DNA from 3 places in the Rhizobium sp. ERR 1071 genome. Region 3 is predicted to be linked to each of the others. Evidence: riboswitches for the same ligand, from Rfam matches in the RefSeq annotation. Region 3 holds a riboswitch; each other region holds the start of a gene.
What was found. A riboswitch is a leader RNA that binds a small molecule or an ion and turns the genes downstream of it on or off. The one in region 3 is predicted to bind cobalamin.

Region 1 (10,029 bases), on a different contig from region 3:
GTCGGTATCCGGCCTCCGAACGCGTTTGAAATGTCTTCCTGGCCTGGCATCAGGGTGTTAACGCAAAAATAGCGGGCGCCTCCAAAGGCATGAAAACATGAACTTGCGCGGTTGATACAGACGAGAAGCGTAGGCGGCGTATCGCTGACACTACAGACAGCCGAGGCCGTGAAGCCGTATCGCTTGCCCCTAACGCTGGTGCTGACGACATTGACCGACGTGGCAAGGCGAGACATTCCATCGCGAAAAATGGCGCTATCAACAATGTCGAAGCGGTGGTCATCCATTTTCATATCAGCCTCGTTAGCGCCGTCGAGACGGTTGTTTCTCTCAAAAATCAAGTTCGGCAGCGAGCCCCTGCCCCACAGAATTGGCAAGGCGCGCGCAAACATTGACGGATATGGGTGAAGCTGTCGCTGTCCCCTGTAAGCAACTCGTTAGGCCGCAGCAGACAATTCCCTACGGACGATTTCCGCGCCTGCGCTCAATGCCTGCAGCTTGCCTCTTGCCACGCGACGCGACAGCGGGGCCATGCCGCAGTTGGTGCAGGGGCAAAGCTTGTCGGCGTCGACGAACTGGAGAGCCTTTCGCAAGGTGGCGGCAACCTCTTCCGGAGTTTCGATGGTGTTGCTCGCCACGTCGATCGCACCGACCATGACCTTCTTGCCCCGGACAAGTTCGATGAGATCCATCGGCACATGGGAGTTGTGGCATTCCAGTGAGATCATGCCGATGCTGGATTTCTGCAGTTTCGGGAACGTCCGCTCATACTGCCGCCACTCCGAACCCAGCGTCTTTTTCCAGTCGGTATTGGCCTTGATCCCATAGCCATAGCAGATATGCACCGCCGTTTCGCACTTGAGCCCTTCGATCGCCCTTTCCAGGGTGGCGACGCCCCAGTCGTTCACTTCATCAAAGAAGACGTTGAAGGCGGGTTCGTCGAACTGGATAATGTCGACACCGGCAGCCTCAAGTTCCCTTGCTTCCTCATTGAGGATTCTGGCGAACTCCCACGCCAGTTTTTCCCGGCTTTTGTAGTGGTTGTCGAAGAGGGTATCGATCATGGTCATGGGGCCGGGAAGCGCCCATTTGATCGGCTGCTTGGTTTGCTGGCGCAGGAACTTGGCATCTTCAACGAAAACCGGTCTTTGACGAGACACGGCGCCGACAACGGTCGGCACGCTCGCATCATAACGATCCCGGATCCTGACTGTCTCGCGCTTCTCGAAATCAACGCCGTCCAGGTGTTCGATGAACGTCGTGACGAAATGCTGGCGCGTCTGCTCGCCGTCGCTGACGATATCGATGCCCGCTTGGTTCTGGTCATCAAGAGAAAGGCGAAGGGCGTCGTGCTTGCCCTCGGTCAATTCCTCGCCTTGCAACTTCCATGGCGACCAGAGCTTCTCGGGTTCGGCAAGCCAGGAAGGCTTCGGCAGGCTGCCGGCAGTTGACGTGGGCAGAAGTGTTTTCATGGCATTCGACCTTGTGATTTCGGTTCGTCAATGAGCGTGCTTGGCAGACCATTGTTCAAGAATGTGCCCGTAAGGCTTGATCAGATGGTCCTCGGCGAACTTGCCCTGTTCCACGGCCAGCCGGCTACGTTCGTCCCGATCGTAGACGATGCGGGTCAGCGAGTAGTCCTGGTGCTTCAGGCTCGGTTGATAGACGCCGCCCGCTGGCGAATTGGCGTTATAGATTTCGGGACGATAGATCTTCTGAAAGGTCTCCATCGTGCTGATGGTGCCGATCAGTTCAAGATCGGTGTAGTCATGGAGAAGGTCGCCGAGGAAGTAGAATGCCAGAGGCGCCACGCTATGTGGCGGCATGAAGAAGCGAACCTTTAATCCCATCTTACCGAAGTATTCATCGGTCGCCGAGAAGCCATTCTGCTGGTATTCGATCCCCAGCACGGGATGCTGATTTTCAGTCCGACGATAGGTCCTGCTGCTCGAGGCGCTCAGGCAGATCACCGGCGGCTTCCTGAAATGCGTCTTGAACGCTTCGGACTTCAGGAACGATTGGAACAGGTTTCCATGCAGCTCCCCGAAATTCTCCGGTGTACTGAATTCGGCGCGCTCCTTGTTGTATGAGGGCAGCACGATGCTGAAATCATAGTCGCGGATGTAGGATGACAGGTTGTTTCCGACGATGCCGTCGATGCGAGCATTCGTGGCTCGGTCGATGATCGTCGTCTTCAGGATCTCAATCAGCGGCAAGGCGTCGGACTTGCCTCGAGCATCGGTCGCAAGCTCGACCGAGATGATGTCGAGGGCGACGGAATATCGATCACCTGTAGCATTGTCCCAATGAACCAAGGCGTTGAAGCGATTGTCGATCATCGTCAGGGTGTTGCGAAGATTCTCCTGGCGGCGTGCCCCCCTGGCGAGGTTCGCGAAATTAGTCGTAATGCGCGTGTTAGCTGCCGGAAGGTAGTTCTCATCGAAGGGAATACTCTTGAGGACGAAGCGAAATCCCGCGTCCGCCGCATTATCATCCGTCACATCCGAAGTGAAAGCAGGGTCGCTTTGTTTCTCCTTTATCGCTCTCATCGCTTCTCTCACCCTTTTACCTGTCAGTACTGGAGGATTCTGCTGCTGGTATGTGCACCCCTTATGTCTGAGCCTTTGACGAAGAAAAATTGATTTGATTTCACGCAATCATGAGCGGCTCTCATGCTTGGGACGAGAGACATCTCTCGACCCGCGCGACGCAGTGAGAAAGCCCGCAATGAAATCGACGGCCTCTTCCCTACGTCTCAGGCCGAGATGAATGCTCTTGTGGATCCCTGTGGGGCCGATCCGCACAGGGCAGACGCCGAGCGTTGCCGCCTGCTGGTGCACCAGCCAGTCCGGGATGGCGCTGACCCCACGGCCAGCAGCCACGAGCTGGAGCATCATCTCGGTTGTCTCGACATTGCGGTGGTGTCGGGGGCTGCAATTGGCGGGCACCAGGAATTGCGTGAACACGTCCAACCTCTGCGGCGGAACAGGGTAGGTCAGGAGAGTTTCATGGGTGAGATCCATCGGGTCGGCATAGTCCCTGCTCGCAAGCGGGTGAGAGCTTGGAGCGGCAAGCACGAGCTCATAGTCGAACACCGGCACGTACAGGATACCCGGTGCCTCGATCGGGTCCGGGGTGATCAGGATGTCGATCTCGTGGACCATTAGCGCCGACACACCGCCGGCGGCGAATGAGGTCGTCAGCTCCAGGTCTACCTGCGGCCAGTCCATGAGGTAGGGTTTTGTCACACCCATCAGCCATTGATGGCATGGATGACATTCCATGCCGATCCTCAAAGAACCCCGCTGACCCTGACGATAGTCCGTCAGGACATGTTCGGCCCTCTCGATCTGCGGCAGCACACGCTGCGCCACCGAAACAACGTAGCGGCCAGCCTGTGTGAGACGGAGATTGCGACCGTCCTTCTCCCACATCGCCACGCCATAGCGGTCTTCGAGCTTTCGGATCGTATGGCTGAGCGCGGACTGGGTCACGTTCAGCCGTTCCGCGGCCGCGGTCAGACTTCCCAGGCGATCCACTTCGCGCAGGATCGATAAATGCTGTCGGTCAAGCATGAGCGTGCCCGTCCTCGCTTGCGGAGAGTTCTACCGCAGTGGTTTCCTCGAGGATCGCAATCGGCCGGCTGTCTTCGCCGACCGCCACCATGTTGAAGTACCCAGTGGCGGTAATGGATCTTTCGCCCGCGAGCAGATTCTCCGACCAGAGCTTTGTCTCAACAAGCATCGAGCTGTGACCCACACGTTCGATACGTGCCTCCGCCTCGACGATCTCCCCGATCTCAATGGGTCTCGCAAAGTCGATACGCTCGGATGACGCCAGCACCACCAGCTTGCCGGAGTAGCGCGATGCCTCCACGAAGGCGGCTTTCGTCATGAACGAGATAGCCTCACCCCCGAACATCCGCCCGACGCTGTTTGCCTGATCCGGAAAAACGATATCCACCATCTTGACGCTCGCCATCGGAAGCGGCGGCTCCACAGGCAGGAGTTCCGGGAGGCAAAAATCCCGGGCGCCCTGGCCTTCGGGAGTTGCCACCATATTAAAGATGCCGCGAGTGCAAGCATGGCGGTGATGCCCTACTACTGTCTCCGCGAACATCTCGACCTCGACCGTCACAGATCGACGTCCGGCTCTGACCGGCGCCGCCGAGAACTCAACGATGTGGCCGGCATGTGCCGGCTGCTTGAAATCGATGCGCTCACACGAGGCCGTCACGAAGGGGACGCGTCCGAAGCGGGTGGCCGCTATGAATGCGACGCGGTCCATGAGAGCAAGGCCAGCTCCGCCAAACAGCGTTCCGTGATGGTTCGTATCTCCGGGAAAAACGATGTCGATGAGACGGGTCGCCAGAGCTGGCTGGCCGGTTGTTTTGATCGTCTGTGTCATCCGCACTTCCATCAGGTTGTGACGGGGCGGACGCATGACGCAGGGCGAACGGCAGGGCATGCCGATCGCGTAAAGCGGCACACCGGGACACCCCGCCCGTGGACGTTATCTATCGCGGCAGGTCTCCTGGCTTGCGGGTCATCGCTGACGTTCGTCTTCCCGAGGAGTCTTCCTCAGTGACATGTTGAACGACAACTCTCCGCCTACAGTTGCGGGGGCAGCTCCGGTATGTGCGCTTGTGTCGCCGCCACCGAATTCCCTCTTAGCTCCGGATTTCGACATCCGCAGAACCACGACGGGCACACCATGCCTTGGCGAGAGCGCAGCCGTCAACCATATAACGACATCTTTATATGACTTGCTACATGGTTTTTTTGGGTAGAATGCGAAGCTAATGTCTGACTTCATTGGCAACGCCAGTTGCATCTTGTCATCGCCTTGCGAGAGCCGGAGACCTTTGCTCTCTGGTGCGCGAAGGACTAGCCGTCTCTATAGTATCCCTAGCGTCGGCCTATAGCCGACGCTGACGAGGCGATACGATCAGGGGAAGGCAGCTTTCAGGCGGTCCCGCTATCCGAAATGACGGCGCAAAGCAGTCGTCCCGCACTCGGCTGCAATGCCACTTTTAGAGATCACGACCCACAGTCGACAAAATCGATCCGTAATGATGTGAGGGGAATCGAACTGTCGGCCCGGAAATTCAAACAACCCATAAGTTCGCGAGAACATTACGCTTTAGATCAGGCTAGGTGATGGAACTCGTCTTTCCGCGTTTTGAATAGCACTACGGAATCTGCCGGCGGTCACCGCAGCTTGATGTCTTCAAATCCGAGATCGAAGCGCGCAAGATACTTCGTGAGACGATCTGCGTCATTGCTGCTTTTCTTTTCCAATCGCGAGATCGCAAACGAGGTTTTGCCGGCAGAACTCGCCGTCGTATGCTCGCGGCAACTCTGAAGAACGGTTGCAAGCTGCACTGCATCAAAACGTTCGAGCCGGGCGGCATCTTCTGTGCCTAACACATCTTCAATGATCACATCGGTCCCTTGACCATCGGTCGCCCGGCGGCAAAACGCATTGAGGCGCTTGATTTCGTCGCCCACCAGCTCGGTCGTAATATGCCCGTGGCGGCGATTGGACGGATCGATGTGGGCCGCTCAACCCAACCCCCTGCCTAGAATAACAGGCAGCTGTCCCTAGCGTATCTATTCTTCAACACTCGTGGAAAGTGCGGTTTCAGGCTGGTATGCAACAGCCACCAAACCGCCCAGACGTTCCACAACTCTGCTTATCTGTTCTTTATCAGGCTAAGTATTAGTATCCTATGCCGAAGCGAAATACGCCAATTTTTTCAATTCTCTACCAATTGCGATAGCGATACAAATAGGCCCAAATTCTTCCAGATTGGGATTGAACGAGACCATGATATTGCTCGCCGGAAATCGGCGAGTGTGAGAGCGCACCGCGGTCAACTTGCCGGCCAATCCCGATCTCTAGGGGCCGTTTCAGGCCAGTTGCGGGGGAACGGATTGGCTCAATTGGCGGGGCACCACGCCTAAGGCTTCGGATAGGTTCACAGCAAACTGTCCGCATTGATCGCGCCAACCAATGAATTTGCCCTTTCATGGGTATCGGGTCTTTGTCCCAAACCCATGTAATTAGCTTCGATGTCAACCAGATATGCAATGACGGTGGAAGTGGCAACTCCTCTACGCAACTGTTCTGCCGCGTTTAGCAGGTAAGTATCGTATTCATCGGCGAACGACCTACACTCTTCATCTTCCCACCGTTGTCCTGGTTTCAATAAACCTATTGGATCCCACAGAGACCAACCAATATCGCGTAGCCGGGAGAGTTTTATTGTTGGCGGCGATTGAAACGGAGCCATTTCTTATCTTCTTGACCATTTGTCACACGGGTTAGGGCTGTGCCAATTCATTCTGGGTCTCATTGCGGTAGACGATAGACCTCGGCATTGTCCTGCCGTTCCCGGAGTCCCTTGTACGAAGCGTGACGCAGTTTGCCGTCATCGGTCCAGGCACGATACTCGATTTCGGCGATCAGCGTCGGTTGGACCCAGACGACACCACGCTGTTTCAGCGCGATCGGCGCCCGGGATGTCTTGAGCTTTTCCAGATCCTTGCGGAGCCTGGTGGCATAGCGTTCATTGAAGCCCGTCCCCACATTGCCGACGTAAACGAGATCGTCACCTCTATAGGCAGCAAGAAACAAGTTGCGGATCCCACCGTGCGCAACGGCAGATGGTTCATAACCGACGATGAAAAAACTGTCGCTCCGGACGCATTTCACCTTGATCCAATCACCCGTACGGCCCGAGCGATACGGCTGGTCACGGTTCTTGGCGATGATACCCTCCAGCCCGTGCGCACATGCGGCGGCCAGCAATTCGTCGCCATCGGCTTCAACCTTCTCGGATAGTTTGATGACGCCAGCATGATCGACGAGAAGCCCATCGAGGATCTGCCGACGTTCAGCGAAATCCAGCTTTGTCAGGTCATGTCCATCGAAATAAAGGAGTCGAACCCGCGGCCGGGATCCTAATGAACTTCTGCGTATCCTCAAGTGGCTTAAGGCCAACTGAATTGGGTGGAGTCCTCGTTTGAAGTTAAATGCGCCTCCAAGCTGAAACGGGGTTCGCCTGGACAACAGCTTGTAAACGCCCAGCCGTGGAAACGAATGTTGCTCAATAGCCACAATCGTTCGAAACATGACAAATGTGATCAAGAATACGACGCAAGGCGCGTGATGCGACCCTAAATGAAATCCGTCACTTATCACCTCGGCGGGCTGGTATCTCTGGAGCACTTTAGAAGCCGTCTAAGATTCCGAGATTGCAGTTCATTTTTCGATCACCTACAGCCAACAGGAGGATCTGTCGCGGTTTGAAATCTGGATGAAGTCAATGAGTGCCAAGACGTTTGATATCGCTGGTTTATACGTCTCCGAACAAAGGCGCCTGCAACAACTCATCCGACGCCTCGTCGGCAACTGGGCCACGACGGACGATCTTGTCCAGCAAGCATTCACCAAATTAGTCGCGGCCGCGGACACTGGCAATCTCGACAACTGCCCGGCCTATCTCATGACGACGGCACGCAATCTCGCGCTCAATCATCTCCGAGATCTCAAGCGACATGGCGAAGTTGGCATCCCGGATGCAGAGCTTCACGCCATACCGGATGGACGCCCCTCCCCAGAAATGACAGCGATCTATCGTTGTGAATTGCGACGTGTTCTGCAGGCAGTCGCGTCGCTGCCGATAAAGCGCCGCGAGGCCTTCGTCCTCAACAAGTTCGAAGGCATGGGCTATGACGAAATCGCTGCACGCCAAGGTATTTCTCGCAACACCGTGATTTCTCACATCGTTCTCGCTCTTGCAGAGCTCGACCGGAAAATTGGTCGCTATTAATCCGGTTCCTCATTCATCGGATAGCTTGCTTGCGGTGTCATGGGTAATAGAGGCTTTGACCCACAAGGGTCTAGGGAACGCCGGGCTGCGAAGCGATATGAACGAAGAAGTGACTGACCCGATCGTCATGGAAGCCCTGGAGTGGTTCGTGCGGATGCGCGACGACAAGGTTACGGCGGCCGACCGGCAGGCGCTGGAAGAATGGCTCGCTCGGGACGACGCGCATCTCGCTGCATGGAATCACGCGCAGGCGCTCTGGGCACGCTTCGATATCATGCAGCCGGAATTCGATCGAATGCGCCGCGGTCGTCCGCTTCTGTCACGACGCAATTTCGTCCTCGGCTCCGTCGCGATCGTCGGGGGGCTTGGTGGCCTCTATGCCCTCAATCAGCGGGGCTTTTTTGCGGAATACAAAACCGACATAGGCGAGCGCAGGACGATCGGCTTGCCTGACGGCAGCACTGTCGAGCTGGGGAGCTATTCGGCGCTCTCGACGCATTTCAGTGAGACGGAGCGGCGCGTCGAGCTTTATCGCGGTGAAGGATTCTTCGATGTGTCACGCGATCCGGCTCGCTCTTTTCTAGTGGATGCCGGGGGTGGAAACACCCGCGCACTCGGGACGAAGTTCGATGTGAAATTTGTAGACGATCTCGTCACCGTCGCCGTCAGCGAGCATGCCGTCCAAGTGCAAGAAGACGGCTTTTCCAACCTGCGACTGGAAGAGGGATGGCAAGTCAGTTATGGCCGCAACGGTCTCGGCCAGCCGACCGAGGCAAGTCTTGACACGGTGGAGGCATGGCGCAGCGACCGCATCATCTTCCAGGACGTGCCCCTGCGGCGCGTATTGGCGGAACTGGAGCGTTACCGGCGCGGCCGTATCATTCTTATGGATAGCAGCATCGGCGACATACCGGTTACGGCGATCTTTGAAACGGCCCGTACCGAGAGCGCCTTGCAGACGATCGCAGACACACTTGGCATCCGCCTCCTGAACGCGGCCAATTATGTCACGCTCGTCTACCGCTCCGGCTAAGTTCCAAAAACATGAATTTTTTTCTCAACTAATTCATTAGCTCCGCCCCGTCAGGTGTCTAACTTCTCGAGGCCATCGAACCGAGGCCTTTTAGAGCAGCAATCCCGCATTGGCGGGCACAGGATGCAGGTGGGCGATGCAGTACCGCGGAAATGACACTCGGAGATCTCAGCAAAACGGCGGAGCCGGAAAATTGCGCTGCAACCGTTCCCTTGTATTCGCGCTGCTGGTCACGACCACGCTCGGCACCATCGTCGCCGCCCCTGCACCTGTCTTCGCGCAAGCGGTCGAGAAGACCGGCCGCGTCGCCTACAACATCCGGCCGCAGCCTCTGTCCCAAGCTCTCGTTCAATTCTCGAAAGTGACCGGCATCCAGCTGTTCTTCAGCGCCGATGTCGCGCGCGGCATAAGCTCGCGAGGTGCCAGCGGATCGCTGACCCGGACCGAAGCGCTGGACAAAATCCTGGCCGGATCAGGCCTGACCTATCATTTCACCAACGCAACGACGGTGACGATTTCCAATCCGAGTGCTGCAGCCACAGGAGCGGCAGCGGCCGATGGAGCAACGACGCTCGCTCCCATCGTGGTGCAGGCGGCCAAGCAGGCCGGTTTCGTCTCGACCGACGGCAACGTCGCGTCGAAGTCCGGCATCCCGCTGCTGGAAACGCCGCAATCCGTGCAGGTCGTCACCAGAGCCCAGCTCGAGGTTCAAAAGCCGCAGACTGTTCGTCAGGCCATTGCCTATTCGGCCGGCGTGACTACGCCTGACAGCCCCGACAACCGGCTGGACAATTTTCTGGCTCGCGGATTCCAGATCGACCAATACTATAATGGCTTGAAGCTCCAGCAGGGGACCTGGGCTGTGCCGAAGGTCGACCCCTTCTTCCTCGACAGCATCGAAGTCCTGCAGGGTCCCGCCTCGGTTCTCTACGGCCAGGGATCGCCCGGCGGTCTTCTCAACATGGTCGGCAAGAAGCCGACGGATGAACCGCTGCACGAGATGCAGTTTCAAACCGGCAGCTACAATCGCGCCCAGGCGGCCTTCGATTTCAGCGGGCCGGTGAACGACGAGGGCACAGTGCTGTATCGCTTGACCGGGTTAGGCCGCACCACAGGCACCCAGGTCGAGAGCCAGCGCGAAGAGCGCGTCGAGATTGCA
Region 2 (8,964 bases), on a different contig from region 3:
TCGCGAGATGGTGGCCGACAGCCGCATCCGCAAGAAGAAGATCAAGGCGCGCGAATTCTTCCAGATCATTGCCGAAATCCAGTTCGAGAGCGGTTATCCCTACATCATGTTCGAAGACACGGTGAACCGCGCCAATCCGGTTGCCGGCCGCATCACCATGAGCAATCTCTGCTCGGAAATCCTGCAGGTCAGCGAAGCCAGCGAATACAACGACGATCTGTCCTACAAGCATATGGGCAAGGACATCTCCTGCAATCTTGGTTCGCTCAACATCGCAGCCGCGATGGACAGCCCGGATTTCGGCAAAACGATCGAAATGTCGATCCGCGCGCTGACGGCTGTCTCCGACATGAGCCATATCTCCTCCGTGCCGTCGATCGAGAAGGGCAATGACGAAAGCCATGCGATCGGCCTCGGACAGATGAACCTGCACGGTTATCTCGCCCGCGAGCGCATTTTCTACGGTTCGGAAGAAGGCGTCGATTTCACCAATATCTATTTCTATACGGTGACCTACCACGCCATTCGCGCCTCGAATCTGCTTGCGGTCGAGCGTGGCCAGAGCTTCAAGGGCTTCGAGAATTCGAAATACGCTTCCGGCGAATATTTCGATAAGTATACGGAGCAGGAATGGAAGCCCGCGACCGGGCGTGTCGCGGAAATCTTCGAGAAGGCCGGGATTGCCATTCCCACCCAGGAAGATTGGCTCGCCTTGAAGAAAGCCGTCATGGAAGGCGGGCTCTATAACCAGAACCTCCAGGCTGTGCCGCCGACGGGCTCGATCTCCTATATCAACCACTCGACCTCCTCGATCCATCCGATCGTTTCCAAGATCGAGATTCGCAAGGAAGGCAAGATCGGCCGCGTCTATTACCCGGCCGCCTTCATGACGAACGACAATCTCGACTATTACCAGGACGCCTACGAGATTGGGCCGGAAAAGATCATCGACACCTATGCGGCGGCCACCCAGCATGTCGACCAAGGCCTGTCGCTGACGCTGTTCTTCCGCGATACCGCGACAACGCGCGATATCAACAAGGCGCAGATCTACGCCTGGAAGAAGGGTATCAAGACTATCTATTACATCCGCCTTCGTCAGATGGCGCTCGAAGGCACGCAGGTTCAGGGCTGCGTTTCCTGCACGCTCTGAACGTTTGAGGGACGATGAAAATGAATATGCAATTCAAGCCGGCAAGCCGCGTTCGCGCCATCAATTGGAACCGCATCGAGGACGACAAGGACCTCGAGGTCTGGAATCGCCTGACCGGGAATTTCTGGCTGCCGGAAAAGGTGCCGCTGTCGAACGACAGCCAGTCCTGGGCAACCCTGAAGCCAGAGGAGCAGCAGCTCACCATCCGCGTCTTCACCGGGCTAACTCTGCTCGACACCATCCAGAACGGTGTCGGTTCGGTCAAGCTGATGGCAGATGCCGCAACGCCGCATGAAGAGGCTGTTCTCTCGAACATCTCCTTCATGGAAGCGGTCCACGCGCGCTCCTATTCGTCGATCTTCTCGACGCTCTGCCTGACGCCCGATGTCGACGATGCCTATCGCTGGTCGGAGGAGAACGAATTCCTACAGAAGAAGTCTACGCTGATCATTGAGCAATATGCCTCTGGCGATCCCTTGAAGAAGAAAGTCGCGAGCGTCTTCCTCGAAAGCTTCCTGTTCTATTCGGGTTTCTATCTGCCGATGTTCTGGTCGAGCCGCGCCAAGCTCACCAATACGGCCGACATGATCCGCCTTATCATCCGCGATGAAGCGGTGCATGGCTATTACATCGGCTACAAATTTCAGCGCGGGCTTGAGCGGCTTTCGGACGGGCAACGCCAAGAGATCAAGGACTTTGCCTTCGATCTTCTGCTCGCACTCTATGACAACGAGGCCAAATACACCGAAGCGCTCTATGACGGCGTCGGCCTGACCGAGGACGTCAAGAAGTTCCTGCATTACAACGCCAACAAGGCGCTGATGAATCTCGGTTACGAGGCGCTCTTTCCGGCCGAAGCCTGCAGGGTCAATCCAGCCATCCTCTCCGCGTTGTCGCCGAATGCGGACGAAAACCACGACTTCTTCTCGGGCTCAGGCTCGTCCTATGTGATCGGCAAGGCGGTTGCCACAGAGGACGAGGATTGGAATTTCTGAGCAGCGCTTTAAGTCGGCCATCCAGTCGAAGGTTGCATCCATCAAGCAAATTGAGGCGGGATATTTCGATTTACCGATGAATCGGCGGATCCTGGACAAGGGACTATGGTCCTCTTGGCCCGTTTTCGCGATATGACGTGACAGGCCGCTCACGGGTGAGCGGCCTGTCACACGTTTCAATGAATGGCCAAACGATCCGACGCGCGTGATGTCGGAACAATGCGCTCGACGACTGCGCCGAACACAAGGCCTAATGTGCCCCACATCAGTATCTGGGCAACCATCGACGCGACGCGGAACTTCCAGAGCAGATCGGCCGGGAAGCCTTGCGGAACTTCATTGATCGCTGGCAGAAGCTGTCCAGCGAGAAAGACAACCGCAAAGTAAACGGCGGTTACGATAAACGTCGCATTCCAGGCTCCCCAACGAGCTATCAAGCCGCTGCGAAGCTTTGCCGCGAAGATCATACTGATGACGGAGATCAAGATCATGCCGAAGTAAAGTTCGGTTCGAGGAGCGATCGTTTCAGGATTACCGATCGATGGCGGATTTGCCGGATACTTGATATTCGGCACGAGATAGACCGATATGAAACCCGTCAGGGCAACCAGGGCGGCAGAAACCCGTGGGGAGGCCGTGCCACCAAAGCGTCCGTAGGAAAACGCGAAGGTCAGTGCGAACAATCCGCCGAAAGCCGTGCAGTAGACCATGACGCCCGTCAACAGGCCCCAACTGGCCTGCATCGGTCGGCTGACAAGTTCCGGCTCTTCTGGTGGCATGGCCATGCCCTTGGCCATCTCTTCTTTCGCCTTTGCCTCATCCATCTGCGATTCAAAAGCGATCGCACGGTCTACCTGCGGTTCTCCGTACAGCTTCAAAAAGCCAAAACTGATCAGTCCGGCGATGATGCCCACAAGCATCCCGCGAACGAGTAAATCTCTTACCATTTAAATGTCCCTTTTAGTGGCAGGGAAAACCGAGCAGATGGCGACCGTCATGCACCCATTCATGGACATACATGCCATGGATGATTGACGTTGCGCCTTCTTCGGCGCCGACAAAGTAAATCGCGAGCAGGCAGAGAAGGCCAGCAAAAATTGCCCAAGGGACAATGTCCCGCAATGGTATGGGAAGAGCGGGTGAAACGGTTGGTGCGAAAGCAGCGCTTGTCATGGTGAACTCCTGGGGATTGCGCGTCCTGGGTTGATGCCTGTTCAGGTTGAGGGTCTGGCTCGCGATACAGCCCCAATAGGGCCGCATCCCTTACAGTGGCGCGACCGCGCCGGATTTTCACCGGCTTCCTCGACCTTGAAGATGCAAAACCACCATGAGACCAAGGCTGGCGGAGTGTCAATATCGGCAGCTTAAGAAGGGCGCTTGTGGTGTTGGGCAGAGACGCTGAGCGCCATTGATTGTCTAATTTTGCGCGGGTCCGCATTGCGGCGCCGGATTGGATTTTTGCCGAAAGCTGCGATATAAAACGTCATCGCCGTTTCATCGGGTAATTTGAGATGATCAACCGCCGCCAGTTTCCGCTACATGCCTCCGCGCCGGCCTTTGCGGCTGCCTGGGTACTGATCATCGCCGGTGCGAGCGTCGCCCTCAGTACCGTTTTTGCCTGCATCACGCCTTTTGTGGCATTGGCTACTGTCTCAGTAATCATGCTGCCGCGCCGGATGGCCTTGTTTGCTGTGCTGCTAGCCTGGCTAGCCAACCAGATGGTTGGGTATTTTATTCTTGGCTATCCGCGTAATTGGGACAGCTATGCATGGGGCATCGCCATCGGCTTCGCGGCCCTCGTGGCGTTCCTGGCAGCCACGCTTGTCACGCGCGCCAAGCTCAATGCGTTTCTGGCTTGGGTTGCGGCTTTCGCTGCCGCACTGGTCGCTTACGAAGGCATCCTTTTTGCCGCCACGGCATTTCTTCCTTCTGGAGACGGTGCCTTTTCCTTATCCATCATCGCAAAGGTCGTGCTGATCAATCTAGTGGCTGCCGCCGGCTTGGTGTGCTTGAACGGCATTGCGGCGATTGCCCGCATTCTCGTCGTCAGGCCGGCGTTACATTTGGCGCGCTAGCAAGCTGCGAACATTTATCGTTTGATTTCTCCCGGCGGAGCTTGGGCCGGGCCAACCGGAAATGCGGCTCCTGCCACTTGATCGAGCGCAATATTCCACCGATCCTCAATGACCGATGGCGTTCCTCTTAGCGCAGGATTTTGAACTGCTCTTGTTCTGCCCCCTAGAGGATGAGGATCCGCGGCTTGTGCGTCGAGAATGGCGGCCGAAGTGCCTCGAGGTCTAACTGGCGCAGATGCTCCGGCGATGCAGCAGGCAGATCAGACAATACGCTTTCCCTTCTCATCGAGAATCTTTTCGCCATCCTCCTTGGCAAAGGCGCCCTTGTGCGTGTCGGGCAGGATGTCCAGAACGATTTCCGACGACCGCGCCAGACGGGTGCCGAGCGGTGTGACGACGAAGGGGCGGTTGATCAGGATCGGGTCCTTCAACATCGCGTCGAGAAGCTGGTCGTCGGTCAGGTCCGGATTGTCGAGCCCGAGTTCCGCATAGGGCGTGCCCTTCTCGCGAATGGCCTCGCGGACGGTCAGGGCGGCCTCAGTGATCATCTTCACCAGTTGCTCGCGCGACGGCGGATTTTTCAGATATTCGATGACCTGAGGCTCGATCCCGGCATTGCGGATCATCGCCAATGTGTTGCGTGACGTGCCGCAGTCCGGATTGTGGTAGATGGTAACGTTCATAGCTTTGCTTCCGATGAGATTGGCGATGAAGTGGACGGCTGCAGGAGCCAGGTGAACAGCATGAGTGCAAGAACCGCTCCGGCAACCTCCGCCACACAGAAGCCAGGCAGATCGATCGGCCGAATGCCTGAGAATGTGTTTGTCAGCGATCGTGCCAGCGCAACGGCCGGATTGGCAAACGAGGTCGATGCGGTGAACCAATAGGCGGCGGTGATGTAGAGCCCGACCAGCCACGGCACGGCCGCTTTCTGCTCGAACTTGATGCCGCTGAGGATCACCGCCACCAGCCCGAATGTCGCAACGCCTTCGGAGAACCATTGGGCGCCACCGGTGCGAACCTTGGTGGACAGTTCGATGATCGGCAGGCCGAACATCAGGTGTGCGGCGACCGCACCGCTGACGCCACCGATGATTTGCGCAATCACGTATCGGCCGAAGTCGCGTTTCGGCAAGGCGCGGGAGATTGCGAAGATCAACGAGACCGCCGGATTGAAGTGGGCGCCCGAGATCGGTCCGAGAATAGTGATCATGACGACCAGGATTGCTCCGGTCGCGAGGGTGTTGCCGAGCAAGGCGAGCCCCATGTCCTGCGTCAGCGAGGTTGCCATGATGCCCGACCCGACCACAGTCGCGACCAGCATCGCGGTCCCGAGGCCTTCGGCAACCAGCCGCCGTGGCAGATCGAACTTACTCATCACCTCACCTTCCGTCGTACCGGAATGATCGCGGTCCATGATCATTGCAGTTTATCGTCTCGATTGGGGACGCAGCAGGCGGCCACCTCAGCGGCCGGTGCGCAGATCTCCGGGTGCCCGGAGCAGCAGTCTTCCATCAGGAAGCGGACAAGGCCCCCGAGCGCTTCATAGTTCGCCGTGTAGATGATCGAGCGGGACGCCCGCTGCTGCGCGATCAGGCCGGATCGTTCGAGCTCCTTCAGATGGAAGGACACGTTCGAGGGCGAGACTTCCGCTTTTTCAGCGATCGTACCCGCAGCCATGCCGTCAGGGCCTGCAACAACCAGCATGCGGATGATGTGCAGGCGGGTCTCCTGAGAAAGCGCGCCGAATGCGATGAGGGCTTGACGTTGATCCATATTTCAACAATCCTTGAATGATTGAAACAAGGAATAACGCAGATGAACCCGATCGACAACAACAAAAGGCAGAAGGGACATTATCTCCCTCGGCGACCCGACGAGCGTGCTCGAGCCGCCGAGAATTCCGCGCTGATTTCCGTTACGACGGCCGGCCGGTTAAGCCAGGCTATCATGTCAGCAAGGTCAACTCAGCCGTTCTCTCAGCGCTCTCGCCGAACGCCGATGAGAACCACGACTTTTACTTCGGCTAAGGCCTCAACATGGCTGGAACGCGGTGAACACGAGGCTCCACAATCTGCCGGGGCATCATATTTCGAGCCGCGGCCCAGCAGGTTCCCAAGCATGCCCTAGCCGAAGGTCTACAGCGACCTCCCCCGGCTCTGTAACTCTTATCGAAAAGCCATATGTCGGAATTGGATATCATTGGCCGTCGCGGTTTACGGGGACGAAAAACTGCTCACTAGACCCCACTGCTCCAGCTCTTCTTCATCCTTGGATTCATCAGCAGCCAGTCGACTGAGCTCCTCAAGGCCGGCCTGGATATGATCACTTTCCTCCCCACGTCCATCTCTGTAGATGAAAGGCCCGCAAGTCGGCTCAGCGTAGTAAGGGCGTATGTCGAAGAAGGTCTTCAGCCATCCAGTTCTTGTTAGCAAATAAAGGCTAAAGCAGACACCGCTGATGTATCCCGAATCGCCCCACCATTTCCAACGCGCTGCACCAATAAGATGCCGTCCTCTGTGTCTGACGAGAACGCAGCTATGTCCGTTTTCGGAAGGTGAGCGAGCAAGCGGGTTAGGTCCCCTGGTCTCTGCGCGCCAGTTCGTCCGCCGCTCGTAATGAGGTTCATGGCCTTGGAAATATGAGCTTGGAAGCATAGGCGGAAAGAACGGTCGTTCGCGCGTCGACACGCCGGACCGTTCCCAATTTGCGCGCCATTGCGAGAGCTCGGGGAAGGCAAGGAGTTCTCTCGGATAGGGGTGGGTTTGCGTCTGGCCCGGTTCCATGCAACCGTACGGAAGTGCTGCGCCCGGAAAGATTTCCCGGAAGTCCGTGGGGAAGTCGAACGATCGCCGGAGGCTCTGATACGATCTTCCAGCGAACGCTCTGGCCAGCTTCTGCTGAATCCAAGCGCATTTCAGAGGTGTGGAATTTGATTGATTGAGCATTTCTGCCAGTTTCCTGGAGCCATGCAAAAGTTGCTCGCCGTCGGCAGCACTCGTTAGCGGCAGCAACATCTCAGCCACATCTTCTGGACTTACAGCAAATGATGAAGAGCGCGACGAGAGGCCGCGTTCAATTTTAAGGGCCGCCGATTTAAATGCGAATTCTGAGCGTAGAAAGTCCATGTGCGATTCCCGAACAATCGCGACTGGCAGTAGGCACCGTTGTCATGCCAGAACGCAAGTTCCGGAATTGTACGTAAGTCCATTTCACGGATTTACCGTCCCTTTGCGGGTGGTGCCGAGTTGGGCCGTGCCCCAGCTGATAACATCAGCGAATCAGATGATACCGTCGTTCATGACAGAGAACAACTGCCGCCGAGTATCGCTGGAGGTTCTTAGGTCCGTAATGTGCGCTCGATCCCACTGGGATGAGCGCTAACCGACTTCCTGGTAATGTGTTTTCAGGAAACGATTGCTCTTTGTAAAGGTGGCTACAACGCTGCGCTCAAGCTCTTCATACCAAACCTCCTCCCGACAATGCTGGACGCGGTCGAGATTGAGCGTAAGGATGTATTGCTGCTCGTCATCAAAAGATGCGCGGGTGAGAATAAATTCGAGGCTCTTCTGAAGCGTGTCGTCGTCGACGTCAAAGATGTTGTCGTGGACCAGAAGGCCTGGATGGCGGGCCTTGCTGAAGTCGTTGAGTAACAGCGCGATGTCGTAAATGAAAACTTTTTCCCGCTCGACGCTATGGCTGCCATCATCGTCAATGCGCAGGACGATCTCTACAACCTGTTTCTTCGTAGTCGTTCGGACCTCGAAAGAAGCTCTTCGGTTTCCCTGAATGAACTGATGGATGAGAAGGATGGTTTTCTCGAAGGAGCGAACTCGATCATCTGCGATCAGAATACTTTCCTGAAGTCGGAGTTTTTCCTTTTCGATCTCGGTCTTTTTCGCCTGTTTCTCAACCAACAGCTGATCATACCGACTGAAGAAGCTCTTCAGCTGTCCGAGCTCGTCGCTCTTGGCCTGAAAAGAGGCGTATGTCTGGCGGAGGTTGCGGAGCTGGCCCTCTTGGTCAAGTACGGAAACAAGCTTCGCATAACGCCCGTCGAGTTCGGCCAGCTGCCTGTTAATGTCCCTGATCTCCACCTGTAGGACTCTCGACTTCTCATCAAGCAAATGACGTTGGAATTGCTCGATCTTAGCTTTGAAAGCCAACACTTCGTCTAGCTCGCGAACGATGCTGGTTCCAAGGCCGCTGCGCATCTGGTCGTAGAAGTCTCGCACCTCATCGGTATCGATGTTTGGCTCCACTGCGATAGGGGCCAAGCTGGCAGAGCGCCGCACAAGGACCTCCTTCCGGCTACGCAGTTCTGCCATCCGATCCTCGATATCGACGATCTCGCCCTTGACGATGTCATAGGCAGGCGAGTTCTCGAGAGCATCTATGCCTTCGCGTATCGCCTCCACCTCCTCATCCAGAACGTTGAGATCGGACCTGGCTTCGTCGAGGTTCTTTTGGCGGACAAGCTGCACGCTGTCCTTGATGCGGCCCTCTTCAGTACCGATGGCATCGAGCTCCTTCTGGATGTCCTTGATGACGCGATAAATTCCGAGATCTATTCCCAGCAACATCAGGTGCGGGGCATAGTTGTCAGGAATTCGGAACTTGGTGTCGAAGCAGGAGACAATCGATTTGAACTCGGAGCGTTCATCGCGGATCAGCGGCCCCAAGATCTCGCGGAACCCAACGGGAGGGGTTTTGCCATCAGGGAACATGCGGCTGGTAAGGA
Region 3 (10,029 bases):
CTTCTCGGCGCCTGGGAGATTCATATTGGAGATCGCCAGCTTGATCGGCTCCGACGACTTGTCATAGGCAAGCTGAAGCTCTTCGAAATTGCGACAGATTTCGACGTCGATATCCAGAAGCTCCTTCAGCTTGGCCCTGACCATTGATGTAAAAAGATTGGAATCCTCGACGAGAAGAATGCGCGAGCCGGCAAGAGACGCACCGGAGTATTGCATCCCCGAAACACCCAGAAATGGCATAATGAAAACCTGTTTTTGAAAATGATCCCCTCTGTATTTTTTTAGAACAAAGCCTTTGCGGATTTGTTAAGCCGACTGGTTTCCCGGAGGTGAAGAAAATTGCCCCATTCGCGGCTTTCCAGGCATGCTATCGCCAGAGTTCTCGCGGCAACGACATGCGCGAGATCCCTAACCAGACCGAGAGAAACAATCCTAAAGAGCGCGACACGCTCCCCTCGAGGAACGCAAACCGCGAACTTCCGAGCAGAACCGGCGGAAACGATGACCGCATCATTCCCACCGGCGACAACATGGCTCTGTTTCAGCGGGCTCTGCCGGTAATCGGATCACTCCGCCGCGGTCCTGCCACGGCGCCGGCCAGTGCTCTTCGCTTCCGATACCTTGCCTTCGGCCGACAAAGCGGAATCTTCTTTTACGTCATCCTCAGCTTCAGGCCCGTCTGCAAAATCCGTCAAGGCATCGGCTGCGATATCCGACTGCCTGCCTCGTCTGCCCTCGCGAACGATATGCAACTCCTGATGCGGATAGGGAATGGAAATCCCCTCCTCCTTGAAGCGCTTCAGGATTTCGATGCGCAGATTGTTGCGGATCTCCATGCCATCGGAGAGATCCGACAAATAAAAGCGCATCTCGAAATCGAGCGATGATGGACCAAAACGCAGGAACTCTACATGCGGCTCCGGATTCCTGAGCACCTTCGGAATCGAGCGTACCAGCTCCAGCAGGATATCCATCACCTTGCGCGGATCGGCATCATAGCTGACGGATACCGGGATTTCGGAGCGGGCGAGCCTGTTGCGATGCGTCCAGTTGCCGACGGACGCATTGATAAGTTCGGAATTCGGCACGATGATCGACTGCTTGCGAAAGGTCTCGATCTCTGTCGCACGCACCGAGATGCGCTTGACGATGCCTTCCGAAGTGCCCGAGACGATCCAGTCGCCGACCTTGAAAGGCCGCTCGACCAGCAGGATCAGGCCGGACACGAAGTTCGACACGATGTTTTGCAGGCCGAAACCGATACCGACCGAGAGGGCACTGGCGACGAGGGCCAGGCTGGATAAATCGATGCCGGCAGCGGAAATGGCAAAGATCGCCGCCAACGCTATGCCCAGATAGCCGATACCGGTTCTCACCGAGTTGCGGACACCCAGATCCACCTGCCCGCGCGCCATGACATTGCTGTCAAGCCAGCGCTGGAACCAGCGCGTGACCAGATAGCCGCCCGCAAACAGCAGGATGCCGACGAAAATGCCGAGCAGCGAGATCGACATGTTGCCGATCTTGATCTCGGTAAAGAGCCTGTAGGCAAAGGTTTCCAGATCCTGAATGTGAAAGCCCCAGGAGAGCAGGATCAGCGGAATGCCGGTCAGCAGCGCGACGGCGTAGGTCGCAAGCCCAGCTGCAAGACCGGCCTGATCGAGCGCCACTTCACGCAGCTTCAGGCGATTTTCCAGAAAGCGTCCGATGATCGTTTCGGCAAAGACGCCCTGCTTGGATACGGCCTTGCCGAGCTGGAAGCCGAGATACATGGTCGCGATGACGGCGCTCGTCACGATCATCTGCGTTGCCATGAAGCGGGCCAACCCGACATAGCCGATGAACGAGGTGAAGATCACCAATATGCCGAGAACGCGAAGAATGATGGCCATGCCATGCGGCCAATGGCGGCCTGGCGCATCCGGATCGCCGTTTTTGGCAAGCATCGGCGAGCCGAAGGAGGCTGCAATCAGAATGAGGCCGATCAGCAGTGCCGCCAGAAAGCTCTTGGCCACGGTAACGACGACCGGCGATCCCATGGACTCGCTGATGCGGTCGAAGACGTAATCCAGCCCGTTGACCACAGCCATGGCCTGCAGGCACCAGGTCAGCGAATGTGCCCCCTTGTTCGACAGCTTGACCAGCCGCCAATGGGGCCGGAAGGGCGCGAAGACAGCATTGCTCAAGCGACCGACAAAATAGACGAGTCCGATAAAAGCGAAAACCGCAGCCAGTATCGGCGCGATGTCAGGCCGCAGCACATTGAAATTCGAGAGGAAGAAGAAAGACGTAACGAGAAAGGCAGCCAGCGACAGCGTGCGGATCAAGGTCGACCAGAAGGCGACGGAGAGCCGGCTGATATAGGGCGGATTCTCGACGGCCTCGTCCTGCACGTAATAGCGGCGGAATAGCCGATAACCACCGAAAAGAAAGATCAGAGCAGCGCCAATCGACAGGCAGACAGCGGCCAGGAATGAAGCAAGCTTTGCCTTGAGCACGAAGCCGATCCAGCTCGTCACGGCGGTACTGAACTTGACGCCCTCGTCGACCAGAGCCGCCCCTGCATCGTCGAATGTCGCCGTGGAAATCTCCGTCCGCTTGAATAGCGTCTCGGCAAACAGCCTTCGGCGCATCTCCATGAACTGCATCGCAAGCCGATTGGTCTCTGCGGTCAGATTGTCGGCATCGAGAATCGCGGCGCTGATCTGGGAGCGTTCGGCATTGAGCCGATCGCGCTCCTGCGCGACGATCGGAGCCTCAGGCGGCTGGCCTTCCTTGGGCGCAGCACCGAGTTGGGTCAGGCGTGCATCGATTTCGGCGGTACGGGGTTTCAGGCGTGCGGAAATAGCAGCTGTGGTGCGGTTGAGTTCGTCGACCTGGCTGGACAGCGCCACGAGCGTCTCGTCATCCGATGTTGCCTGTTTCGCCGCGTCCTGAAGCGATGCATAAGTCTTCTTCGCTTTGCCAAGATCGGTAACAGCTGCGTCCAGCAGCCCATTGGCGAGCTGCCCGGGCTGTTGGTCCGTTTGCTGCGACGCTTGGGCCGGCTGCTGATCCTGCGCAAGGGCAGCCCCCGCCAGCGGGATGATGGCGGTAAACACACCCAATCCCAGCAACAAAAGGGACAATAGAAAAAGACGAGATTTCAGCGGGCGCAAGCAGAGCTCCTCGTTGCACATGAAGTCGCAGGCAGTGGATGACCGAAATCGCCGCAAAAATGGAGACCCGAGTCGTCCTATAGTAGGATTGCGAATTCCATAGTCTTTACGCGTACGCCTTGTAAGACAAAGAAAGGCGACACGAAGGCATTCCATGCCGTTATCCTATCCGGACTCTCCTTCAAAACCGGATATCGGCCGCTCTCATCTTGACGACGACCTGCCGCGCCGATCATCGCCCGCCCGGAAATAGGCCAGGAAAACACCTTGGCAATGGGTCGATCTATGCGCGCCTGCTCCGCAATATCAAGATGAAGGCGACGCCTCCGGTAAGCCCGGTGACCACGCCGATCGGCATGTCCTCCGGAGCCATCACCAGGCGCGCGATGACATCAGCCCAGATCAACGTCAGTGCGCCGAAAGCGGCGCTCAGCGGCACCACGCGCACATTGTCGCCGCCCACGATCAGCCGCACGAAATGCGGCACCATCAACCCGACGAAACCGATTGCGCCTGAAAAGGCGACCATCACGCCGGTCAGCAGCGCCGTGATGACGAAGAGTAGCAAGCGAAATCGTGCAACGGCAATGCCAAGCGTGACGGCCGTTTCATCGCCCATCGCAAGTGCATTGAGCTCCCTCGTCTTCGGAAGAAGTGAAACGAGGCAGAACAGCAGGATGCCGGCGGGATAGATAAGATGTTGCCATTGCGCCAGTCCTAACCCGCCCAGCATCCAGAAGACAACGGTGTTGGCGGCTCTCGGATCGCCCAGAAAGATCAGGAGGTTGCCAAGCGCCGTGAACACGAAGGCTACCGCCACGCCCGACAGGACGAGCCGATCGGCCGAATGCGAGCGCGTCAGCCGCGTCGTCAGCCCGACGGCCGCGGTTGCGAGCAAGGCGCCGGCAAAAGCGAACAACGGCACCGTCAACAGGCCGAGGATCAGCCCGGTATGCAATAGCGCCAGAATGGCGCCGAATGCCGCCCCGGAGGAGACGCCGAGGAGATGCGGGTCCGCCAATGGATTTCGCGTCAGCGCCTGCAGGACGGCGCCGGTGATGGCAAGCCCCGCCCCGACGAGCGCCGCCAGAACGACGCGCGGAAAACGGACGTCCCAGACGATGCTTTCCTGCCCGCTGGACCAGGTGGCCGGAAAGGCACCAACATGCAGTCTGTTGCCGACAATCGACCAGACGGTGGAGAACGGAATGGATGCCGAACCGAGCGAAACACCGGCGGTGATCGACAGAATGAAGCCTATGGCGAGCAAGGGGATGAGGATGGAGAGATTGAGGCGCATGCTTGAAACTTGAGGAAGGGATCCGCCCCATGATCGACTGGTGCGGATCGGCATTGCAGACGATTACATGGCGCTCGGGTGAAAGGCCCTGGCCAGCGTGGCGATGGCCTCGATGTTGCGCGGCCCCGGCGTCGCCTCCACATAGGGCAGCACGACGAAGCGGTCATTCTTCACGGCATCGATATTCCTGAAGGCCGGATTGCCCTTGAGAAAGGCGATCTTCTGGGCGGCAGTGACCTGGCCGTAATCGACGATGACGATCACTTCAGGGTTCTTCTCGATGACCGGCTCCCAGGACACTTCAGTCCAGCTCTTCTCGACGTCGTCCATCACATTGACGCCGCCGGCAGCCTCGATCAAGGCAGTCGGAATGCCGTAGCGCCCCGATGTGAACGGCTTTTCCTCACCGGAGTCATAGACGAAAACGCTGGTCGGCTTGGCGACATGACCGATCCTCGCCTGGACCTCGCCAAGCTGCTTGCGATAGCCGGCGACCAGCGCTTCCGCCCTGTCCTCGACGCGGAAGATCCTGCCGAGATTGAGGAGATCCACGAACATGTCGTCCATGGTCGGCTTGTTCTTCTGCATGACGAAGATGCAAGATTCGGTCAGCTCATAGACCTTGATGCCGAAGGGGGCGAGCGTTTCCGGAGTTACCTCGCCGCCGACCTTCATGCCGTAGTTCCAGCCGGCAAAGAAGAAATCCGCATTGGCGCCGAGCAGCACCTCTTTGCTCGGATATTTCGGCGACAGCTCCGGCAGTTCCCTCACGCCGTCACGCAGCTTCTCATCCAGCGTCTTCCAGCCGGAAATGCCGGTATAGCCGACCATGCGGTCCTGTAGCTTCAGCGCCAACATCATCTCGGTCAGGTTGACGTCGTTGGAAACGGCCCGCTCCGGCGCTTTGTCGAAGGTCACATCGCGATTGCAGCTGCGCACGGTGACAGGCTCGGCGAGCGTCGTGCCCGCAAACAGGCTTCCGATAAGCAAGGCCGCGGCAGACAGGGACATGCGAGAAAACATGAATAACTCCAATGATCGTATTATCGAAGGGAAAAGGAAAAGCGCTGCGGGCCGCCGTCGGTGTGATGCAGCCGCGTACCAACCCTGAAAGCGTTCGAGACATGCTCCACAGTCAGGACTTCGGCAGGTTCGCCGTGGCCCATAAGCCGCCCGCAATCCATGACGGCGATCTGCGTCGCAAAATCAGCAGCGAGATTGATATCGTGCAGCGTCGTGATGATCGTCGGGCCGAGTCTCTTGAGTAGCTCAAGAATCTCGAGCTGATGGCGGATGTCGAGGTGATTGGTCGGCTCGTCGAGGATGATGAGTTCCGGCTCCTGTGCCAAGGCGCGGGCGATCAGCGTCCGTTGCTTCTCACCACCCGACAGCGACGCGAATTGCCGCTGTGCCAAAGACTCCAGTTCCAGACGGGCAAGCGCCTTGGTCGTGACCTCATGGTCGCGATCGCTCCAGCGTGCCATGCCCTTGCGGTGCGGGATGCGGCCCATCAACACCACGTCCCGCACGCTGAAGGGAAAATCACCTGGCGTCTCCTGCGGCACGACGGCGATGCGCTGCGCCGCCTCCCGCGGACCTATGGACCAAAGATCGATGCCGTCGAGACGCACCGAACCTCGCTGCGGCTTGAGGCCGCGATAGAGGCAGCGCAGCAAGGTCGACTTGCCGGCTCCATTCGGACCGATGATCGCAAGCCGGGCGCCGGCCTCGACTGATAGCGTGATGCCACTGATGATCGGCATTCCCTTCTGGGGACCCCAGCTGATGCCGTCTGCTTCCAGTCGTGCGCTTCGTTCGGACATGACCCGGCTCCTATTGCAATACGACCAGCTGGCGTTCGGCTGATACGATGGCGGCGGGAATGCGCGCGAGGGTCTTGCCTGCCAGCGCTCTCGGGCGTTCGCTTTCGCGGGTCAGCCCATCGGGGCGATCCCGATAAAGCTTCGCGAAGGAGACGAGCGCACCGATATCGCTCGCATCCTCGATGTCACCGAAGAGGTACGTCGACTTTGGCGTGGCCTGGAAAGCGACCGTGCACGGCCGTTCGCAGCCCGCCATACAGACGCTGCCCTCCAGGCTGAAATCATCTGCGAGTGCGGCGTCAGCCTGGGAGATCGCCATCTGCAGATGTTTCAGGAGTTCGAGGCCCGGCCGGCACGGTTTGCCGACATGACGGCAGTTGGTGCACACGGTGATCCGGTGCGTCGCCTCTTTTGTATTATCCATGAGATGCCTCCCGGAGATTTCGCCGGAGGCACAGTCAAGATGGGGCCAGCGGACGCAGCGGCGCCCTCGCCCAACCACTGATTTTCCATCGGAACACCCCGTCCGTTGCGGTTGATATCGTCGATGGCAGGTCTCCTGGCTCGCGGGTCACAACTCGTTCGCGCCTTCCCGGCTTGACGCCAGTGGCATATTGCGAACGCGCTCTCCGCTTACAGTTGCGGGGGCAGCCACGGTCTTGGCCCCTGATGGGTAATCCGCACCGTGTTCCCTTTTCAGCCGCCATCCGGATCGATCCGAAAGCAGCACCATCGGCGGTATTCATGTCATAGAAAGCGGATGCGGGCAACGGGGATGTCATATGCGCTTTCATTTGTCCTGGAGCTTCGGCCTGAGTAGGCAATCGTTACGTTATTACATAACAAATGACAAGCCATTATCTCCGCTCGAGGCCGCAACTGCGATATGCATATGCGGCAGCACTCAATCGCGATCCAGAATGAAAGAAACCGCAGGGCTGTCAGACCGCCTTGCACTGAGGATGAAAACGCTCCGCGACGCTCTCTGCCGCCGCATAGGCCTGCGTCACGATCTCAGGCACCAGATCGATGTCGGGGAGACTTCCAAGTCCCAGGGGACCAATCGCAAAAAGCCCGTCTGTCGTACGCCCGTTGACCTCAAGCGAGCCTGTCGCGTCCACGGCGAGACCGAGGCCAAGCTCGTCCGGCACCGCGAGACCGGCATCGATGAGGCTACGCAGCAAGGGTGCATTCAAATCCGGCGCCTGGCACCGACAATCGATTACGTCGTCGGCATAGAGCTGCTCGGTCTCCTGCCGGCCAGCCGGCTTCAAAACCAGCCCGGTCGGCGTGCGGCGGATAAAATGACCGCGCCGCAGCAGCGTATTGCCCTCGGCAAGCTCCTGATTGAGGCGTACATGCAGCGCCTCGGGAAGCCGATTGCGATGGCTGTCATAAAGCGCCCGCAAATGGCGGTTGAACTGCTGCTTCTGCCCGGCTGGCAGAGATCGCCAAAGCGAGCGCGCATGCTTGCGCAAGCCGTTCATGACGGATTGCCAGCTCTGGCCGTTCGCCTCCGCCTCGACGCAAGCCTTGCGGACGAAGCGGACGATCTCGCTGAGCTTGCCGGGCATCTCGTCGGCAGGGAAAACCGGATCGGCATTGTTGCGTGTGTGGCTCTGCGGCAGAAAGCCTCGCCGCGAAACAATGGTGATCTGCCCCGTATAGCCGTTCTCACGCATCTGCAGCAGCCGATCGACGACGCGCAGGCCGCTTCCGAGCAGGATCGTATGCGGTCGCGACACGAGACGGCGCGCCCGCACCGTCGTCGGCACGGTCACGAGATCGCTGGCCTGGAATTCGTGATCGCTAATGCCATAGCCTGTCGCCAGCACCACCATGTCGAAAGGCGCATTGGCGGCGCCATCGCTTTCCACTACGAAACGGCCGCCCCGAACACGCCGAAGCCCGAAGACCGTCTCGCTGCTGACCTGCACCGCCACATCCCGCCGTGACGAGAAGGCTTCCGAAAAGCGCTGATAGACGTAGTCGCTGAAAATGCTCTTCGGTACGAAGATCTGCAAAAAACCGGGTATGGCGGCGGGGACGGCGCTGCGGAAAGGCGCATTACCGCAAAGCCATTGATTGAAGTCGTCGGGATCTCCCGCGGAAACGGAAAGATCGCGAACACGGCTGTTGAGAATTTCACTGCTATGTCCGGAGGCGAGCGCCTGTCCGCCGCTGACGGTGGAATTAGGATCGAAAAGCTGCAGATGGAAGGGAAAGCGAACCGTCTTCATCAGGGCGATCGCCATCATCATGCCGGAAAAACCGCGCCCGATCACGGCAATGCGAGGCATCGCATAAGGCCGCGCTGTCGCGTTCGTCCTGGCGGAAAAGAATCCCTGAACCGTCATATCAACTCCTGGGGCGAGAGGTGGTCGATCATGCCTTTCTTGGGCTTGCTGACTTCACAGGTCCGGAAACACAGAGCCGATATCCGGGCCTCGGCAACCTTGGGACTGCGGCCGACAGAACGCACGAAAGCCGCTTCCGTTCTCAATACGCGTCGCGCTTCTTCAATCAGGACCCTTCCAAAATGAAAGATGCGACAGGCAGGTCCAACTCTGATCCAACACCAGATGCCTGCAATCAGCCGCCATATGATTACTTCGTCAAAAGCCATCAGGCAGCAGAATTATTGCCATTGTCTACTTATTTAGTCGTATATGAAAGCGCGAAAACGCTCCGCTAGCAAGTGCTTTCTTGTCCGGGCGGAATAGGGTCGACGAAGCTGCGGTACAGAAAACGGCGGGCGACCGGACACTCCCTTCGTATCCGGCACCTGCGTCGACCGGCAAAAAGGGAAAGCAATTCCAAGCCCTAGGACCAGCTTATGAAGCAGCTTTCGCTATTCGTTGGTCCCAGAGAAGAGGGTTCGCAACCCGCCATCCTCAACGCATTATATCGGGCCGCTCGCTTACAATTTTCGTGGTCGGCGCCTATCGTGCCCGAGGGCGCAACATGAATGCGCCAGGAAAATCCGTTGTACACTCCAGCTATCGAAATTAAGATCGCAGGGATTTGCTGCGCCTGAGAAACCGACTTGGCGCTGGCCGAGGAGTGGTGAATGGGGACTGTTTCGCAGTTGCACGAACGTGTCAGGCCGCCCGCCCATCGCGTCCAGAGCGAAGAGGAAGCGCTCGAGATCGCACGTTCGCTCGCCGCCGGTTTTGCTCAGCATGCAAGCGATCGCGATATCAATCGCATCCTGCCCTATGACGAGGTCGAAGCCCTGTCGCAGTCAGGCCTGCTGGGGATTTCCGTTCCTTCGGAACATGGCGGTATCGACATTTCGAACTGCGTTCTTGCCGAGGTCGTTGCGATCCTCGCCGAGGCAGATCCTTCCATAGCACAGATATTGCAAACCCATTTTCATGTGCTGGAAGCGGTAAGAATTGGGGGCGGCGAGGACCAACGGGCATCCCTTTTCGACCGCGCCATTATCGGCGATCGTTTCGGCGGCATCTTTTCCCAATCCGGTGCAAGCGGCACCGACCAGCATCCCTGGCATCTGACAGCGGACGGGCTCGGCTTCCGCCTCAGCGGACGGAGCCAGCCTTCCGCCAGCATTCTGTTTTCGGACTGGATTGCGCTATTCACGACCGACAAACGCAAGGGGCTGATCGCCGCTGTCGTGTCCAGAGATATGGAGGGCATCCAGATCATCGACGACTGGGATGGCTTTGGTCAGCGCACCTCCGGAAACGGCACGATCATATTGCATAATGTCTATCTCAATGCCGAC

Region 1: linked by a shared signal. The riboswitch ahead of FBZ99_RS23820 (acyl-CoA thioesterase) and the one ahead of FBZ99_RS09710 (DUF1636 family protein) in region 3 are both predicted to bind cobalamin.
Region 2: linked by a shared signal. The riboswitch ahead of FBZ99_RS31405 (CbtB domain-containing protein) and the one ahead of FBZ99_RS09710 (DUF1636 family protein) in region 3 are both predicted to bind cobalamin.

The regions. Positions count from the first base shown of each region.
Region 1 covers NZ_VITM01000007.1:254,875-264,903, reverse strand. Annotated here, with positions in the region: gene FBZ99_RS23840 (flavin reductase) at 1-293, opposite strand, end outside; gene FBZ99_RS23835 (methionine synthase) at 438-1,472, opposite strand; gene FBZ99_RS23830 (DUF1852 domain-containing protein) at 1,500-2,657, opposite strand; gene FBZ99_RS23825 (LysR family transcriptional regulator) at 2,658-3,575, opposite strand; gene FBZ99_RS23820 (acyl-CoA thioesterase) at 3,568-4,407, opposite strand; cobalamin riboswitch at 4,507-4,717, opposite strand; gene FBZ99_RS23815 (hypothetical protein) at 5,211-5,510, opposite strand; gene FBZ99_RS23810 (hypothetical protein) at 5,981-6,295, opposite strand; gene FBZ99_RS23805 (ATP dependent DNA ligase) at 6,355-7,137, opposite strand; gene FBZ99_RS23800 (RNA polymerase sigma factor) at 7,331-7,837, shown strand; gene FBZ99_RS23795 (FecR family protein) at 7,935-8,870, shown strand; gene FBZ99_RS23790 (TonB-dependent siderophore receptor) at 9,064-10,029, shown strand, end outside.
Region 2 covers NZ_VITM01000018.1:76,309-85,272, reverse strand. Annotated here, with positions in the region: partial or broken gene nrdE (class 1b ribonucleoside-diphosphate reductase subunit alpha) at 1-1,153, shown strand, start outside; gene nrdF (class 1b ribonucleoside-diphosphate reductase subunit beta) at 1,174-2,148, shown strand; gene FBZ99_RS31410 (CbtA family protein) at 2,325-3,095, opposite strand; gene FBZ99_RS31405 (CbtB domain-containing protein) at 3,109-3,321, opposite strand; cobalamin riboswitch at 3,350-3,474, opposite strand; gene FBZ99_RS31400 (hypothetical protein) at 3,660-4,223, shown strand; partial or broken gene FBZ99_RS33695 (arsenical resistance protein ArsH) at 4,390-4,509, opposite strand; gene arsC (arsenate reductase (glutaredoxin)) at 4,484-4,906, opposite strand; gene FBZ99_RS31385 (MIP/aquaporin family protein) at 4,903-5,601, opposite strand; gene FBZ99_RS31380 (ArsR/SmtB family transcription factor) at 5,643-5,999, opposite strand; gene FBZ99_RS31370 (hypothetical protein) at 6,440-7,351, opposite strand; gene FBZ99_RS31365 (DUF2326 domain-containing protein) at 7,604-8,964, opposite strand, start outside.
Region 3 covers NZ_VITM01000002.1:902,303-912,331, reverse strand. Annotated here, with positions in the region: gene FBZ99_RS09735 (response regulator) at 1-240, opposite strand, end outside; gene FBZ99_RS09730 (mechanosensitive ion channel family protein) at 567-3,158, opposite strand; gene FBZ99_RS09725 (FecCD family ABC transporter permease) at 3,442-4,458, opposite strand; gene FBZ99_RS09720 (ABC transporter substrate-binding protein) at 4,522-5,481, opposite strand; gene FBZ99_RS09715 (ABC transporter ATP-binding protein) at 5,502-6,281, opposite strand; gene FBZ99_RS09710 (DUF1636 family protein) at 6,292-6,705, opposite strand; cobalamin riboswitch at 6,814-7,030, opposite strand; gene FBZ99_RS09705 (FAD/NAD(P)-binding protein) at 7,223-8,638, opposite strand; gene FBZ99_RS09700 (hypothetical protein) at 8,659-8,976, shown strand; gene FBZ99_RS09695 (SfnB family sulfur acquisition oxidoreductase) at 9,352-10,029, shown strand, end outside.